DNA from 3 places in the Streptomyces sp. NPDC041205 genome. Region 1 is predicted to be linked to each of the others. Evidence: riboswitches for the same ligand, from Rfam matches in the RefSeq annotation. Region 1 holds a riboswitch; each other region holds the start of a gene.
What was found. Region 1 has a riboswitch for cobalamin ahead of metE (5-methyltetrahydropteroyltriglutamate--homocysteine S-methyltransferase). Riboswitches for the same ligand answer to the same signal wherever they lie in the genome.

Region 1 (5,665 bases):
CCGAGCAACTCGGCCCGGGCACGGCCTGCTCCGCGAAGGCGTGTCCAGGAGCTGGAGCAGGAGCAGGTGACCGCCGACGTCGTCTGTGTGAGCAGCCCCGATCTGCTGTACCGAGCCCTGCGCGCCCGGCAGGGCCACGACGAGCAGGCCGACCTCTGGAACCTGGACCAGGCGTTCCCCGCGGACCGCGCCACACCGCTGGTCACGGTACTCGACGGTCATCCGCACGCGCTGTCGTTCCTGGCCATGGTCAACAAGGCCGCCACCAGCGCATTCGGCGTCACGAGGTTCGGCCAGTCCGGTTCGCTCACCGACGTCTACCGCCACCACCGGATCGACGTCGACAGCATCGTGTCCGCCGCCCTCGACGTCACCGACTGAGACCCGAGGCCGGGGCACCCGTGGGTGCCCCGGCCCCCGGCAGGGCCGCCGGTCAGGACGCGGACAGCTCCCCGCGGACCGTGCGCGCCGCCGCGACCAGGTTCTCCAGCGAGGCGCGGGTCTCGGGCCAGCCGCGGGTCTTCAGGCCGCAGTCCGGGTTGACCCACAGGCGCTCGGCGGGGATGGCCTCAAGTCCCTTGCGCAGCAGGGCCGCGGCCTCGTCCGTGCCGGGCACACGCGGGGAGTGGATGTCGTAGACGCCGGGGCCCGCCTCGCGCGGGTAGCCGTGCTCGGCCAGTTCACGGGCCACCTGCATGTGCGAGCGGGCGGCCTCCAGGCTGATGACGTCGGCGTCGAGGTCGTCGATGGCCTGGACGATGTCGCCGAACTCGGCATAGCACATGTGGGTGTGGATCTGGGTGTCGGGCCGCACCCCGCTGGTGGTGAGGCGGAAGGACTCGGTGGCCCAGTCCAGATAGGCCGGACGGTCGGCGGCGCGCAGCGGCAGCGTCTCGCGCAGCGCGGGCTCGTCGACCTGGATGACCGAAGTGCCCGCCGCCTCCAGGTCGTTCACCTCGTCGCGCAGGGCGAGGGCCACCTGGCGCGCGGTGTCGCCGAGCGGCTGGTCGTCGCGGACGAAGGACCAGGCGAGCATGGTCACGGGCCCGGTGAGCATGCCCTTGACCGGGCACTCCGTCAGGGAGTTGGCGTACGCCGTCCAGCGCACCGTCATCGGCTCGGGGCGGGAGATGTCACCGGCGAGGACCGGCGGGCGCACATAGCGGGTGCCGTACGACTGGACCCAGCCGTGCTGCGTGGCGAGATAGCCGGTGAGCTGCTCGGCGAAGTACTGCACCATGTCGTTGCGCTCGGGCTCGCCGTGCACCAGGACGTCGATCCCGGTCTTCTCCTGGAAGGAGACGACCTCGCGGATCTCGTGCTCGATGCGCTGCTCGTACCCGGCGGTGTCGATGCGCCCCGCGCGCAGGTCGGCGCGGGCCGTGCGCAACTCCGTGGTCTGCGGGAACGAGCCGATGGTGGTCGTGGGGAGCAGCGGCAGGCCGAGGTGGGCGCGCTGGGCGGCGGCCCGCGTGGCGTACGGCTGGGAGCGGCGGCCGTCGGCGTCGGTGACGGCCGCGGCCCTGGCCCGGACGGCCGGGTCGTGGGTGATCGCGGAACCGGCGCGGGAGGCCAGGTCGGCCCGGTTCGCGGCGAGTTCGGCGGCGATGGTGTCCGTTCCCTGTGCGAGGCCCTTGGCCAGGGTGACGATCTCGCCGGTCTTCTGCTGGGCGAAGGCGAGCCAGCGCAGGATCTGCGGATCGATGTCCCGCTCGGCCGCGGCGTCGATCGGGACGTGCAGGAGCGAGCAGGACGCGGCGACGTCGACCTGGTCGGCGAGGCCGAGGAGCGTCCCCAGGGTCGACAGGGACTTCTCCAGGTCGTTGATCCAGATGTTGCGGCCGTTGACGACACCGGCGACGAGGCGCTTGCCGGGCAGTCCGCCCACCGCCGCGAGCGCGTCGAGGTTGGCGGCGGCCGCGTCGGTGAAGTCGAGCGCGAGGCCGTCGATCGGGGCCTTCGCCAGGACCGGCAGGGCGTCGCCGAGCCGGTCGAAGTAGGAGGCGACGAGCAGCTTCGGCCGGTCGGTGAGGGAGCCGAGGTCGCGGTAGGCGCGCTCGGCGGCGTTGAGGTCCGCCGGGGTGCGGTCCTGGACCAGGGCGGGCTCGTCGAGCTGCACCCACTCGGCGCCGGCCGCGCGCAGGTCCGCGAGGACCTCGGCGTACACGGGAAGGAGCCGGTCCAGGAGCGTCAGCGGCTCGAACTCCGCGGCCACGCCGGGCGCGGGCTTGGCGAGCAGCAGATACGTGACGGGGCCGACCAGGACCGGGCGGGCGGCGAGGCCGAGCGCGAGGGCTTCCTTGAACTCGGCGACCTGCTTGGTGGAGTCGGCGCTGAAGACGGTGTCGGGGCCGAGCTCCGGCACGAGGTAGTGGTAGTTGGTGTCGAACCACTTGGTCATCTCGAGCGGCGCGACGTCCTGGGTGCCGCGGGCCATGGCGAAGTAGCCGTCGAGCGGGTCGGCGTCCACGGCGGAGCGGTGCCGCTGGGGGACGGCGCCGACCATGACACTGGTGTCCAGGACGTGGTCGTAGTACGAGAAGTCACCGGTCGGCACCTCGTGGACACCAGCCGCCGCCAGACGCTGCCAGGTGGAGCGGCGCAGCTCCGTCGCGGTCTGGTTGAGGGCGTCGGCGGTGACGCGGCCCTTCCAGTACCCCTCGATCGCCTTCTTGAGTTCACGGCCTGCGCCCTGACGGGGGTAGCCGTACACGGTGGCCCGTGCTGCCGCGGCTGCGGACTTCGCTGTCACGGAAATCTCCTTCGCGAGATGACTCCTGAGAATCCCGGGACGGGACGCGGACGCGAAGGGATGACGAACAAGACGGACCACACACACGCCACTGGCATGGTGCTCCGTCTGGTATGTACGCCGACCCGCCCACGAGGTCACCGGGATATCCGCACGCGATCGGTCACGTACGGGCAACGGGCAGGTCTTCGGACTCGCGGGCACGTCTGCCGGGGCAGACACCTACTGGCCGTCGCTTCCCAGGCCCCGTTCATCGGGCCCAGTGCGTGTGACGGCGGTCGTTCCCGCTCACCGCTGCGGGGCAGTCCCGGATTCCCACCGGGTTCCCTCTTACGACGCGCCTGCCTGGCGGACAGGGCGAACCAGCTGCACGCGTCAGGTTAGAGGGTGGACGCGGTCCTGGGCAGCACTGTTCACATTCCGGAACGTGAGATGAGACACGAGTGCGAGCCGTTTGGGCGCACGTGTGAAGGGGCGTGGCCCGGCGGAATCCGCTGGGCCACGCCCCTTCACACGGCGGCCGGGCCCCTCGGCCCGGCGCGGAGCACCTAGTGGAACTGCTCCTCCTCGGTGGAGCCCGAGAGCGCGGTGGTGGAGGAGGCCGGGTTGACGGCGGTGGACACCAGGTCGAAGTAGCCGGTGCCGACCTCGCGCTGGTGCCTGACGGCGGTGAAGCCGTGCTCCTGCGCGGCGAACTCCTTCTCCTGCAGGTCCACGTACGCGGTCATGCCGTGGTCGGCGTAGCCGCGGGCGAGGTCGAACATGCCGTGGTTGAGGGAGTGGAAACCGGCCAGGGTGATGAACTGGAACTTGTAGCCCATGGCGCCCAGTTCGCGCTGGAACTTGGCGATCTGGTCGTCGTCCAGCGCGGCCTTCCAGTTGAAGGACGGCGAGCAGTTGTAGGCCAGCATCTGGTCGGGGTGCTCGGCGTGGACGGCCTCGGCGAACTCGCGGGCCTGGGCGAGGTCGGGGGTGCCGGTCTCGACCCAGATGAGGTCGGCGTACGGGGCGTAGGCGAGGCCGCGCGCGATGACGGGGGCCATGCCGTTGCGGACGCGGTAGAAGCCCTCGGCCGTCCGCTCGCCGGTCACGAACTCGGCGTCGCGCTCGTCGACGTCGCTGGTGAGGAGGTTGGCGGCGAGCGCGTCGGTGCGGGCGACGATCAGGGTCGGCACATCGGCGATGTCGGCGGCGAGGCGGGCCGCGTTGAGGGTGCGCACGTGCTGAGCGGTGGGGACGAGGACCTTGCCGCCGAGGTGGCCGCACTTCTTCTCCGAGGCGAGCTGGTCCTCGTAGTGGATACCGGCCGCGCCCGCCGCGATCATCGCCTTGGTCAGCTCGAAGGCGTTCAGCGGGCCGCCGAAACCGGCCTCGGCGTCGGCCACGATCGGAGCCAGCCAGTCCACGGCGGAGTCGCCCTCGCTGGTGGCGATCTGGTCGGCGCGCAGCAGCGCGTTGTTGATGCGGCGGACCACCTGCGGAACGGAGTTGGCCGGGTACAGCGACTGGTCGGGGTAGGTGTGCCCGGCCTGGTTGGCGTCGGCGGCCACCTGCCAGCCGGACAGGTAGATCGCCTGCAGCCCCGCCTTGACCTGCTGCACGGCCTGACCGCCGGTCAGCGCGCCGAGCGCGTGGACGTAGTCGAGCTCGTGCAGTTGGCGCCACAGCCGCTCGGCGCCGCGCCGGGCCAGGGTGTGCTCCTCGCGGACGCTGCCGGAGAGGCGCACGACGTCCGCGGCGCTGTAGGTGCGCTCGATCCCCTGCCACCGAGGGTCGGTCGCCCACCGCCGCGCGAGCTCCTCGGCCGTCGCCGTCGTCGTCCCTGCCTGTGCCATGACCGTCTCCTGGAGATTCGTGAACTGTGCGAACATCTGGCACTGAGTGCCTGAATGGTCTGGGGTGCGGCCCGCCGGGTCCGTGTGGGGACAGGTGAGCAATGCTGCCGAGTCAGGCGGATGGGCCGGGATCTCCGACGTCAGGGCTTGAGTTCGCGCCCCGGTTCCGCTCCGCCCGACGGAGTCCGGCGGCCGCGTTTCGACTGTGGCATCGGCACTCAGTGCCAGCAAGTGAGGAGGGCTGCCAAGTTCTGCGCATCTTCTGCGGCGGTTTTGCCAACTCTGTTAAGGCTGGCGGTGCGGGTCTGCGTGACTACGATCGCGGGCATGCCCGACGGGAGCCGCGGATGACCCACGGGACGGGAGCCGCGGATGCCCGAGGGGACGGAAGCCGCGGATGAGTGAGCGGGACGGGAGCCACGAGTGAGCAAGACGTACGCGGGAGCGCGGCTGCGACGGCTGCGCGAGGAACGCCGGATGAGCCAGGCCGACCTGGCCCGGACCCTCGCCATCTCGCCGAGCTATCTGAACCAGATGGAGCACGACTCCCGCCCGCTCACCGTGCCGGTACTGCTGCGCCTGACCGAGGCGTTCGGCGTCGACCCGGGCTTCTTCTCCGAACGGGACACCAGCAGGCTGGTGGCCGACCTGCGGGACGCCCTCACCGGCGAGGTCTCCACCGGCCAGGTGTCGGCGTCCGACCTCTCGGACCTCGCCTCCCGGATGCCCGCCGTGGCCACGCTCCTGGTGGACCTCGGCCGCCGCAACCAGCGCCTCACCGAGCAACTCGCCGAAGCCGCGGAGGGACGGGGCCCCGGCCCGGTGGCGCAGCCGCGCTCCGCGCACGAGGAGATCCGCGAGTTCTTCTACCGGCGCCAGAACTACCTGCACGACATCGACCTCGCCGCCGAGCGGTTCGCGGCGGAGATCGGCATCCGCCCCGGCGAGGTCGTCCGGGTCCTGTCCGCGCGCCTCACCGAACGCCACGGCGTGCGCATCGCCGCGGACTCCGACCAGCTCCTGCACCACTACGACCCGGCGGCCCGCGTCCTGCACCTCTCCGGACGGCTGCGCCCCG
Region 2 (5,665 bases), on a different contig from region 1:
GCCCTGCGGCCGAGCCGGGGCAGCGGCGTGCCGTCCAGCGTGACCACGCCCGCCGCGGGCGCGAGGACGCCCGCGAGGAGGCGCAGGAGCGTGGACTTGCCGGAGCCGTTCGGGCCGATGAGGCCGAGCGTGGTGCCCGGCCGGGGGGCGAGGGTGATGCCGTCGACGATGAGGCGGCCCCCGGCCTCGTGGGCGACGCGGGCCGCCGCGAGCCCGGGGGATGCGGGCTTCTCGTACGTCGTCGGCTTCTCGTACGTCATCGGCTCCTCCGCCGCCGTCGGCTCCTCCGCCGCCGTCGGCTCCTCCGCCGTCGTCGGTCCCTCCGCCGCCGTCCGCTCCTCCACCGTCATCGGCTCTTCCGCGTCCGGTACAGCACCGCCACGAACGCCGGTACGCCGATCAGCGACGTGACCACCCCCACCGGGACCTCCTGCGGGTCGAGGACCGTGCGGGCGAGGGTGTCCACCCAGATCAGGAACACCGCGCCCGCGAGCGCCGTGACCGGGAGCAGCCGCGGATGGCCCGCCCCCACCACCGCCCGCGCCGCGTGCGGCAGCGCCAGGCCCACGAACCCGATCGCCCCGGCGCTGCTGACCAGGGCCGCCGTCAGGAGCGCCGTGGTGCAGAGCAGCAGCACGCGCACCCGGCCCACGTGCACGCCGAGAGTGGCCGCCGCGTCCTGGCCGAAGGCGAACGCGTCCAGCGCCCGGGCGTGCAGCAGGCACACGGTGAGCGCGACGACGAGCACCGCGCCGCACGTCCAGACGTCCGTCCAGGCCGCGCCGCTCAGCGAGCCGAGCAGCCAGAACAGCACACCGCGGGTGGTCTCGGCGTCGGCCGCGGTGAGGACGACGAAGGAGGTGAGCGCGGAGAAGAGCTGCATCGCGGCCACGCCGGACAGGACCACCCGGTCCGTGGTGTCGCCGAGGGTGTGGCTGAGCAGCAGGACCAGGGCGAACGACAGGACGGCGCCGATGAACGCGCCCGCCGACACCGTGAGCGCTCCCCCGCCGACGCCGAGGACCACGACGGCGACGGCGCCCGTGGACGCGCCGGAGGAGACGCCGAGCACGAACGGGTCGGCGAGCGGGTTGCGCAGCAGCGACTGGAGCACCGCCCCGCACACGGCGAGGCCCGCGCCGCACACCGCCGCGAGGACCGTGCGCGGCATCCGCAGGTTCCACACGATGCCGTCGCGGATCGGCGTCAGCTCCGCCTCGCCCCAGCCGAGGTGGGCCGCCACGGCCGACCACACGTCGGGCACGGAGATGTCGGCGGGGCCGATGGTGATGGCCACGGCGATGGAGAGGAACAGGACCGCGAGTCCGGCCAGGGAGAGGAGTGCGCCGCGCAGCGCGGCACGCAGGCGCCCGGCCGGGGATGCCTGTCGTACGTCACCGGGCGCGGTCTCGTACGACGACGCGTCACCGGGCGCGGCCTCGGAGGACGCGTCACCGGCCACGGCGCCACGCGAACCGCTGTCCGCGGCGCCCCTCACTTCGTGAGGCCGAACTCGCGCAGCGCCGCCGCGACTTGTTCGATGCCGTCGACGGTGCGGATGCTCGGGTTCAGGGCCTGACCGCTGAGCAGGACGTAGCGCTTCTTCTTCACCGCCGTGAGGTTCTTCGTGGCCGGGTTGGACTCCAGGAACTTGATCTTCTGGCGGGCGCTCTCGGCGGACTGGGACCTGCGGGTGAGGTCGCCGATGACGAGGACGTCGGGGTCGCGGTCGGCGATGGTCTCCCAGTTGATCTGGGGCCACTCCTCGCGGGTGTCGGCGAAGGCGTTCTTCACGCCGAGTTCGCGGGTGATGACGCCGGGGGCGCCGCAGCAGCCCGCGATGTAGGGGGACTCGGAGTTGGCGAACCAGTACATGAGGGTGGTGTCGGAGGCGTCGATGGACTTCTTTGCGCGCGCGGCCCGGGACTTGAGGTCCGCGATCAGCTTCTCGCCGCGCTTCTCCACGTCGAAGACCCGCGCGAGGTCGCGGATCTCGCCGTACACGGTGTTCATGGTGAGGGTCTTGGTGCGGGTGCCGTCGTCGTCACCGGCGTTGTCCTTGCCCGCGCAGTCGGTCGGCGAGACATAGACGGGTACGCCGAGTTCGGTGAACTTGGCGCGGTCGGCGACGCCGCCCTTGCCGACGGTGTAGAGGAACGACGCGCTGACGAAGTCCGGCTCCTTGTCGAGCACCTTCTCCAGCGCCGGGTAGCGGTCGGCGAGCCGCGGGACCTTGGCGTTCTCCTTCTCCAGGCCCTTCAGGACGGGGTCCGTCCAGGTGCCGGTGCCCACCATGCGGTCGGCCAGGCCGAGGGAGAGGAGGATCTCGGTGGAGCCCTGGTCGAGGGAGACGGCCCGCTTCGGCGGGGCCTGCACCTTCGTCCGCTCGCCGCACGCGGTGAGGGTGACGGGGTAGCCCGCCCGCGCCTTCTCCGACGTCTTCGCGGGCGAGCCGCCGCACGCGGTCAGCAGGACGAGGCCCGCGCTCAGCAAGGCGGCGAGGGGTGTACGGCGAACGCGTCGCGTGGTCGAAGGCACACGTCTTCCCGAGTCTCAGGGCTCATGCGCGGAGCCTGGTCTGCGAACTCCGCCGCCCGTGCGGACGGCGGTGCCAGCAGGTCTTCGGACTCGGGTTCGTCCGGGCGGGGCCGCCTTCCCGGGGTCCGTGGACTCCCAGTGGCCGCTGGCCCCGCCCGTCCCCCTCACCGCTGCGCGTCAGTTCCGGACTTCCACCGGATTCCCCGACCCAGGTGCGGGTACGACTGGCGTCCGCAAGCTATCACTCCGGCGCGGCATCACTCCTGGTCGGGGCGGGCTCACCGCGGTAGGTGCCGAAGGACCACTTGTTGCCCTCGGGGTCGGCGACCGCGAACTCGCGGCTGCCGTACGGCTGGTCCTCGATCTCGCGGATCACCTTCACACCGGCGGTGGTGAGGCGGAGGTAGAGGTCGTCGACGTGGTCGGTGACGACGTACGCGCCGAACGTGCCCGGCCGCAGGCACCATTCGGCGGCCTTCGGGTCGTAGCTGCCGAGCATGACGCCGCCGCCCTCGGGCCAGTCGAGCTGGGCGTGGGCGACGCGGTCGCCGTCCTCGTGGACGGCGGTGCGCAGGAAGCCGACGGTGCCGACGAGGAAGTCGATGAGGGCGGGGGCGTCGTCGGCCTGGAAGGTGGCCCAGACGTCGGGCGCGCGCCGGTTCGCAGGGGCCTGATCGGCCTGACCGGTCTGCGCGCTTTGCGTGCTCTGCGGGGTTTCGTTGCTGTTCATGCGTCCCAGTCTTCGCCGCCCGCGTGCCCTCCGGCTTGGATATTCCGGCACTCCTCGGCCATCCAGGCGCTGGGGCTCACGCCCGTGTACTGCCGGAAGTCCCGTACGAGGTGGGAGTGGTCGTAGTACCCGCAGTCGGCGGCGATCCGGGCGAGGTCGGGGCGCGCGTCCGCGGCGACCGCGCGGACGACGGCCGCCTTCGCGTGCTGGAAGCGGATGAGGCGGGCGGCCTGTTTGGGGGTGACGCCGGTCTCGGCGCGGAACAGCGCGGACAGCCGGCGTTCGCTGAGGGCGACGTGCGCGGACAGGCCGCGCAGGGTGCCCGCGCCGCGGTGCCGGGCGAGCCAGGCCCAGGCCTCGCCGACCTCGGGCCGCACCGCCCCGGCGCGCTCGGCGTCGGCCGCGCGGCGCGCCAAGTAGGCGTTGAGGAAGGCGAACCGGTCGCCCCAGGCTTCCTGCTCGCAGAGGCGTTCGCGTACGTCGGCGGCCAGGCGGCCGAGCACGTCGGTGCCGTCGGTGACGAGCTGCCCGGCCAGCTCGGCGGCGGGCAGGCCGAGGAGCGCGCGGGCCGCGAGCGGGTGCACGGCGAGCTGGATCCCGGCCTCGTGCTCGGGCTGGACGACGTACGCGGGCCTCTGGTGCAAGCCGCCGACGACGATGTCCGTGCGGACGGCGTCGGGGCCGGTCGCCTCGCCGGGGGTGCGGCCGGTGGTGACGGGGCCGTCGAGGGAGAAGATCAGCGTGAGGTACGGGGACGGCAGGCCGCGGTGCAGGGCGGGGCGCCGGCCGCTGCTGCGGTAGCCCACGGCGGACACGACCAGGCCGCCGGGCGGGGGCGCGGCGCGGACGAACTCGCGGGAGGCGGCGGCGCCGTCCCGGGCGGTGATGTCCGTAGCCGTGAGGCCCATGACCCCATTGTGCGCGGGCGCGGACGGGCCTGTCGTCCGGTGCGGCTACCCGCCTCCGTCCGTCCCATGCCCGGCACGCACGGTGACCTCGATCATGGGAATCGGGCCCCTGGTCCTCGTAGCATGGCGCGCCGCTCCGGACGGGTCGGCGCAGCGCTCTCAGGGAACGGGAACCATGGCTATTCGGGCAAAGGGCAGGCTGGCGGTCGTCGGGGCGTCGGGGGCGCTGGCGGCGGCGGTGTTCGCGGGCGGCGCACTGTGGCCGTCCGCGGCCGACGCGAAGGCGGCGGACGGCAAGGGACCGAGCGCGTCGGCCCGTGCCGCGGCGGCCGACCTCAAGCACTGGCCGAAGCCGGTGGCGGCGAAGCTCGGCAAGGTCATCGCGAAGAACGAGGGGAAGGGCGCGTACGCGGTCTTCGACGCGGACAACACGACGTACCGCCACGACCTGGAGGAGTCGCTCCTTCCGTTCCTGGAGATGAAGGGCGTCCTGAGCCGCGCGTCGATGGCACCGTCCCTGAAGGTCATCCCGTTCAAGGACACGGCCACGCACAAGGAGAGCCTGTACAGCTACTACAACCGGCTCTGCGAGGTCGACGACCAGGTCTGCTACCCGTGGGCGGCGCAGATCTTCTCCGGCTTCACGCTGAAGAAGCTGAAGGGGTACGTGGACGACCTCCTGGCGTACGACAAGCCGATCCCGGCGACGTACTACGAGAACGGCAAGGTCACCAAAACCACGGTCGAGCGGCCCGAGTTCTCCCCCGGCATGCAGGAGCTGTACAAGTCGCTGCGCGCGCACGGCATCGAGGTGTACGTGGTGAGCGCGGCCAGCGAGGACCTGGTGCGGATGGTGCTCGCCGACCCGAAGTACGGGTACGGCGTGAAGCCGCAGAACGTCATCGGCGTCGGCCTGCAGCTCAAGGATCCGAGGACGGGCCGGGTGACCAGCGCCCGCAAGGAGATCGCCGAGGGCCGGTTCGGCCCGAAGGACCGGGCGAAGCTCGCGACGTACGAGCTGACGCCGAACCTGTGGGCGCCGCTGACCTGGTACCAGGGCAAGCCCGCCGCCATCTCCACGTACATCGACGAGTGGAAGAAGCCGGTCCTCGTCGCCGGGGACACCCCCGTGAGCGACGGCCCGATGCTGTTCCACTCGGCGGACGTGCGGCACGGGGGCGTGCGAGTGTGGGTCAACCGCAAGGACAGCTACATGAAGCAGCTGGACGGGATGAAGCGGAAGAACGCGGCGCGGCAGCGGGAGTTGGGGCAGCCGGTGACGGCGGACAAGCGGTGGCTGACGGTGACGCCGGAGCAGATCGGCTAGCGGGGCGGAGCGGTCGGGCCGAGGTCGGCCCGTGCGAAGGGACGGCCCACCCGAGGGCGGCCCCGCGAGGAGCCCCGGGGTCGGCCGGCCCCGGGGCTTCCCCGTGCTACCCGGCCCGCAGCCGGTCGAAGGCCGCGCCCACCGCCGTCCGGTCGGCGCCGT
Region 3 (5,665 bases), on a different contig from region 1:
GCTGCTCCTCGGGCGTGAGCTTGGCCAGGTCGGCCACGTCCGAGTGGAGGTCGACCTCCTCGACGGTCCAGGTGTTCTTGATCGCGTCGCGGTAGCGCTCGTAGAAGTCCGGGTAGCGCATGGGCCGCAGGGTCAGCTCGAAGCCCGGGTCGAGCAGGTTCTTCTCACCGGTGGTGGAGACGGTGTGGGCAGCGGACTGGGACATTACTGGCAGGCCTCGCAGGACTCGGGGTTTTCCAGGGAGCAGGCGATCGCCTCGGGGTCGGTCACCTGCTGGGGGACGGGGGCAGCGGCGGCGGTCTGGCCGGACGCCGCGCGGGCGATGCGCGTCGCCGGGCGCGAGCGCAGGTAGTACGTGGTCTTCAGGCCGCGCTGCCAGGCGTAGGCGTACATCGAGGAGAGCTTGCCGATGGTCGGCGTCTCCAGGAACAGGTTCAGGGACTGCGCCTGGTCCAGGAACGGCGTGCGGTCGGCGGCCATGTCGATGAGGCCGCGCTGCGGGATCTCCCAGGCCGTGCGGTACAGGTCGCGGACGTCCTGCGGGACCCAGGTGAAGCCCTGCACCGAGCCGTTGGACTCGCGCAGCGCCTCGCGGGTCTGCGCGTCCCACACGCCGAGCCGCTTCAGCTCGGCCACCAGGTAGGAGTTGACCTGGAGGAACTCGCCGGACAGGGTCTCGCGCTTGAAGAGGTTGGAGACCTGCGGCTCGATGCACTCGTACACGCCCGCGATGGACGCGATGGTGGCGGTCGGCGCGATGGCGAGGAGCAGCGAGTTGCGCATGCCGGTCTTGCCGATGCGTTCCCGCAGTGCCGCCCAGCGCTCGGGCCAGGTCAGCTCGACGTCGTAGTGGTCGGGGTGCAGGACGCCGCGCGCGGTGCGGGTCTTCTCCCAGGCGGGGAGGGGACCGTTGCGCTCGGCCAGGTCGGCGGAGGCCTCGTACGACGCGAGCATGATGCGCTCGGCGATGCGGGTCGACAGCGCCCGCGCCTCGGGCGAGTCGAACGGCAGCTTCAGCTGGAAGAAGACGTCCTGGAGGCCCATCGCGCCCAGGCCCACGGGCCGCCACTTGGCGTTGGAGCGCCCGGCCTGCTCGGTCGGGTAGAAGTTGATGTCCACGACGCGGTCGAGGAAGGTGACGGCCGTGCGCACGGTGGCGTCGAGCCGCTCCCAGTCGATGTCGCCGCTCGCGGTGTCGACGAACGCGCCCAGGTTCACCGAACCCAGGTTGCACACGGCCGTCTCGCCGTCGTCCGTGACCTCCAGGATCTCCGTGCAGAGGTTGGAGGAGTGGACGGTGTGGCCCGGCTCGGCGGTCTGGTTGGCCGTGCGGTTGGCGGTGTCCTTGAAGGTCATCCAGCCGTTGCCGGTCTGCGCGAGGGTGCGCATCATGCGGCCGTACAGCTCACGGGCGGGGATGGTCTTCTGCGCGAGACCGGCCGCCTCCGCCTTCTTGTACGCGGCGTCGAACTGCTCGCCCCACAGGTCGACGAGCTCGGGCACGTCCGCGGGGGAGAACAGCGACCACGGCTGGTCGGCGGCGACGCGGCGCATGAACTCGTCGGGGATCCAGTGCGCGAGGTTCAGGTTGTGGGTGCGCCGGGCGTCCTCGCCGGTGTTGTCCCGCAGCTCCAGGAACTCCTCGATGTCGGAGTGCCAGGTCTCCAGGTAGACCGCGGCGGCGCCCTTGCGGCGGCCGCCCTGGTTCACGGCGGCGACGGAGGCGTCGAGCGTCTTCAGGAACGGCACGATGCCGTTGGAGTGCCCGTTGGTGCCGCGGATCAGCGAGCCGCGGGAGCGGATGCGCGAGTACGAGAGCCCGATGCCGCCCGCGTGCTTGGAGAGCCGCGCGACCTGGTGGTAGCGGTCGTAGATGGAGTCCAGCTCGTCGAGCGGCGAGTCGAGGAGGTAGCAGGACGACATCTGCGGGTGCCGGGTGCCGGAGTTGAAGAGCGTCGGCGAGGACGGCAGGTAGTCGAGACGGCTCATCAGGCGGTAGAGCGCGGCGACCTCGTCCAGGGCCCGCTCGGAGGCGTCCTCGGCGAGACCGGCGGCCACGCGCAGCATGAAGTGCTGCGGGGTCTCGACGACCTTCCGGGTGATCGGGTGGCGCAGCAGGTAGCGGCTGTGCAGCGTACGAAGGCCGAAGTAGCCGAAGCGGCGGTCGGCGCCGTCGGCGAGCGCGTCGGCCACGAGGCCGTCGAGGCGCTCCGCGTGCAGGGTGGTGAACTCGGCGGTGCGGTCCGCGATCAGGCCCTCGCGGTGGCCGACGGCGACGGACTGGGAGAACGACGTGACGCCCTGCGAGGCGGCTTCCTCGCGGATACCGATGGTCAGCAGCCGGGCCGCGAGCTGGGAGTACGCGGGGTCCTCGGAGATGAGCCCGGCGGCCGCCTCGGTCGCGAGCTCCCGCAGCTCCACCTCGTCGGCCTTGGCCGACCGGCCGCGCAGCGCGGCGGCGGCAACCCGGCCGGGGTCGGCGTCGGGGAGGTCGGCGGTGAGGTCGGTCAGGACGCGCAGCAGGGCGGTTCCTGGGCCGTCGGTGGTCTGCGCGGCCTGCTCGGCCTCGGCCTGCTTGCCGGCCTGCGCTGACGCGGGTTCGGCGGGCGCGATGGTCACGTGGTGCTCTCCCTCGCTCGGCTCTGGGCCCGCGGAGAGAGGCACGGCGCGGCTGCGCCCGCGCAGGGGCGACTCCGCGTCCACCAACCCATTCCTCGAGGCCCGGACGTCTCGGCACCCGGACCGGACGGTCCAGGCGCGCTGTCGGCAGGTCGTCGGACTCACCGGCGCATGTTGTGGGCGCGAGCGCACAAATGCGTACCAGTACACCGTTGCGGGACAGTTCCGGACTTGCACCGGATTCCCCTGCGGCGACAGCGAGGATGAGCATACATCTTGTGCTGGCTTTCGGTGCCACCCCTAGATGTTGTGTCGGAGGGTAGCGGCGTTGTCGCGGGACGAGGCGCCCTGAACCTCAACTCGGGGGCGGGGCGTGGCATTCCAAGGGGGCGCCCGGGTGCCGCCCGGGGCCCGCTCAGAGGTCGCTGAGGCCCCGCTCGGCCGTCACCGCGGCGCCGTTCAGCCGCCCACGCCCGGCGGGTCCTGGGGGGCGCCGTCGCCGTCGCGGGGGATGTCGCCGCGCTCCACCGGCGTGGCGGGGGAGGTCTTCTTCGGCAGTACGGCGTCCAGCTCGGCGGCGTCCGCGTGGTGGGCCTTCTCGGCGGCGGCGCGCAGCGTGTCGCGGTCCACGAGGCCGGGGTCGGCGGAGATCTGGATGCGCAGGCCGTGCTCGGAGCGGGCGTACGCGTGCCAGGACTCGGCGGAGCCGGAGGAGCCCGCGGAGCCCGATGACCCCGCGGAGCCGGGCGTGCGGTACCAGCCCTTCCCGTCCTTCTCGCAGCGTTCGGCCGGGGGATAGACGCTCCGGCAGGTCCTGCCGTCGACGGTGCCCCGCTCGACGTCGACCTTGATCTGCGCGCCGCCCTCCTTCGCCACGTACACCGCCTGGAAGCCGTCGTCCCCGAGGACGCCCACGGACTGCTCCGCCAGCGCGAACCCGTCGGCCTCGGTCACGTACACGTGCGCCGTCCGGGTCTGGGCGGCGCGGGCGCGGGCCTCAAGGTCGGCGCGGGAGGGCGTCGATCCGGCGCCGGAGCCCGCGTTCGCGGAGCCTGCGTTCCCGGAGGCCCTGTTCTCGGACCCGGCGGTCTCGGAGCCGCAGCCGGTGAGGGCGAGGGGCGCGAGCAGCAGCAGGGCGGCGGGGAGCAGGAGGCGAGGATGCGGCATGGGCCCATTCTTTCGTACGCCGGTTCGGGGCCGGAGGCGGCACGGCGAAGGCCGCCGCGTCCCGGACGGAACGCGGCGGCCTCCAGGGAGGGCGGAGGGGTGACGCTCCCTTGGGCGCCCCCTCGGGCGTCAGTGCCCGGCACCCACCTTCGGCAGCTCCACCGCCACGCCCTTGTCGCCGGCGTCCGCGGTGTAGTCCTCCGGGGACGTCTCGTCGACGCCGTCGGGGGCGCCCACGGCCTTCAGGACGAAGGTGAGGACGACCGTCACGACGATGTTCAGGACGAACGCGGTCAGGCCGATGTAGCCGATCTCGCCGATGCCCGGGATCTCCTTGGACGAGCCGCCGAAGTGCTTCTGCGTAGGCGAGGCGACCCCGTACGCGGCGACCGTCCCGTAGATCATGCCGACCGCCCACCCGGCGAGCAGCGCCCACCGGTGGAACCAGCGCGTGAACAGGCCGCCGACCAGCGCGGGCATGGTCTGCAGGATCCAGATGCCGCCGAGCAGCTGGAAGTTGATGGCGACGGTCTTGTCCATGGTGAGGACGAAGGCGAGCGCGCCCACCTTCACCAGGAGCGAGACCAGCTTGGAGACCTTCGTCTCCTGCGCGGGGGTCGCGTCGGGCCTGATGAAGTCCTTGTAGATGTTGCGGGTGAAGAGATTCGCGGCCGCGATGGACATGATGGCGGCCGGGACGAGCGCGCCGATGCCGATGGCCGCGAAGGCGACGCCCGTGAACCAGTCCGGGAACATGTCCTCGAACAGCTGCGGGATCGCCAACTGCCCGTTCTCGACCTTCACTCCGGCCGCGATGGCCATGAACCCGAGCAGGCCGAGCAGGCCGAGCATCAGCGAGTACAGCGGCAGGATGGTGGTGTTGCGGCGGATCACGTCGCGGCTGCGCGAGGACAGCGTCGCGGTGATCGAGTGCGGATACATGAACAGCGCGAGTGCGGAGCCGAGGGCCAGGGTCGCGTACGTCCAGGTGCCCGCCTCGCCCGGCACGAGGGAGCCGACGGGTTTGCCGGTGGCCTCGTTGGTCGCGGAGAACTTCTCGTTCGCCGCGCTGAAGATGTCGTCGAACCCGCCGAGCTTGATCGGGATGTAGATGATGGCCACCACGATCACGATGTAGATCAGGGTGTCCTTCACGAACGCGATCAGCGCGGGCGCCCGCAGCCCGGACGAGTACGTGTACGCGGCGAGCACGCCGAAGGCGATGAGCAGCGGCAGATCCTTGATGAACCAGTTGGTGTCCTCGCCGCCGCCGACGCCCATCACGTCCAGGACGGCCTGGATGCCGACCAGTTGGAGCGCGATGTAGGGCATCGTCGCGAGGATGCCGGTGACCGCCACGGCCAGCGAGAGGCCCTTGGACCCGAAGCGGCCCCGGACGAAGTCCGACGTCGTCACGTACCCGTGCTTGTGCGAGACGGACCACAGACGCGGCAGGAAGGTGAAGATCAGCGGGTAGACGAGGATGGTGTACGGCACGGCGAAGAAGCCGGCCGCGCCCGCCGCGTAGATCGCCGCGGGGACGGCCACGAAGGTGTACGCGGTGTAGAGGTCGCCGCCGAGCAGGAACCAGGTCACCCAGGTCCCGAACGACCGGCCGCCCAGGCCCCATTCGTCGAGGCTCTGCTCGTTCTCGGCCTTGCGCCAGCGGGACGCCAGGAAGCCCATGACGGTGACCGCGAGGAAGAAGAAGATGAAGACGGCGAGCGCGACGCCGTTCACGCCGTCGTTCACCGGGACGCACCTTCCCCGAGGGCCTTGCGGGCGCGCTGGTCACGCTGCCACAGCTGGTAGGCGATCATCGTGAGCGCGGTCGAGATCAGCACCCACAGCATCTGGTACCAGTAGAAGAACGGGATTC

Region 2: it holds a riboswitch for cobalamin, as region 1 does, so the genes downstream of both, ACZ6BG_RS02440 (ABC transporter substrate-binding protein) here and metE (5-methyltetrahydropteroyltriglutamate--homocysteine S-methyltransferase) in region 1, are expected to answer to the same signal.
Region 3: it holds a riboswitch for cobalamin, as region 1 does, so the genes downstream of both, ACZ6BG_RS09860 (ribonucleoside-diphosphate reductase subunit alpha) here and metE (5-methyltetrahydropteroyltriglutamate--homocysteine S-methyltransferase) in region 1, are expected to answer to the same signal.

Annotation. Positions count from the first base shown of each region.
Region 1 covers NZ_JBVIZH010000003.1:1,130,628-1,136,292, forward strand. The annotation lists gene ACZ6BG_RS18920 (hypothetical protein) at 67-381, shown strand; gene metE (5-methyltetrahydropteroyltriglutamate--homocysteine S-methyltransferase) at 434-2,752, opposite strand; cobalamin riboswitch at 2,915-3,134, opposite strand; gene aceA (isocitrate lyase) at 3,301-4,587, opposite strand; gene ACZ6BG_RS18935 (short-chain fatty acyl-CoA regulator family protein) at 5,011-5,665, shown strand, end outside.
Region 2 covers NZ_JBVIZH010000001.1:537,042-542,706, forward strand. The annotation lists gene ACZ6BG_RS02430 (ABC transporter ATP-binding protein) at 1-260, opposite strand, end outside; gene ACZ6BG_RS02435 (FecCD family ABC transporter permease) at 347-1,366, opposite strand; gene ACZ6BG_RS02440 (ABC transporter substrate-binding protein) at 1,495-2,538, opposite strand; cobalamin riboswitch at 2,597-2,782, opposite strand; gene ACZ6BG_RS02445 (VOC family protein) at 2,780-3,268, opposite strand; gene ACZ6BG_RS02450 (helix-turn-helix transcriptional regulator) at 3,265-4,176, opposite strand; gene ACZ6BG_RS02455 (HAD family hydrolase) at 4,352-5,503, shown strand; gene ACZ6BG_RS02460 (asparaginase) at 5,610-5,665, opposite strand, start outside.
Region 3 covers NZ_JBVIZH010000002.1:642,848-648,512, reverse strand. The annotation lists gene ACZ6BG_RS09865 (ribonucleotide-diphosphate reductase subunit beta) at 1-205, opposite strand, end outside; gene ACZ6BG_RS09860 (ribonucleoside-diphosphate reductase subunit alpha) at 205-2,619, opposite strand; cobalamin riboswitch at 2,749-2,890, opposite strand; gene ACZ6BG_RS09855 (hypothetical protein) at 3,079-3,786, opposite strand; gene mctP (monocarboxylate uptake permease MctP) at 3,916-5,538, opposite strand; gene ACZ6BG_RS09845 (DUF3311 domain-containing protein) at 5,535-5,665, opposite strand, start outside.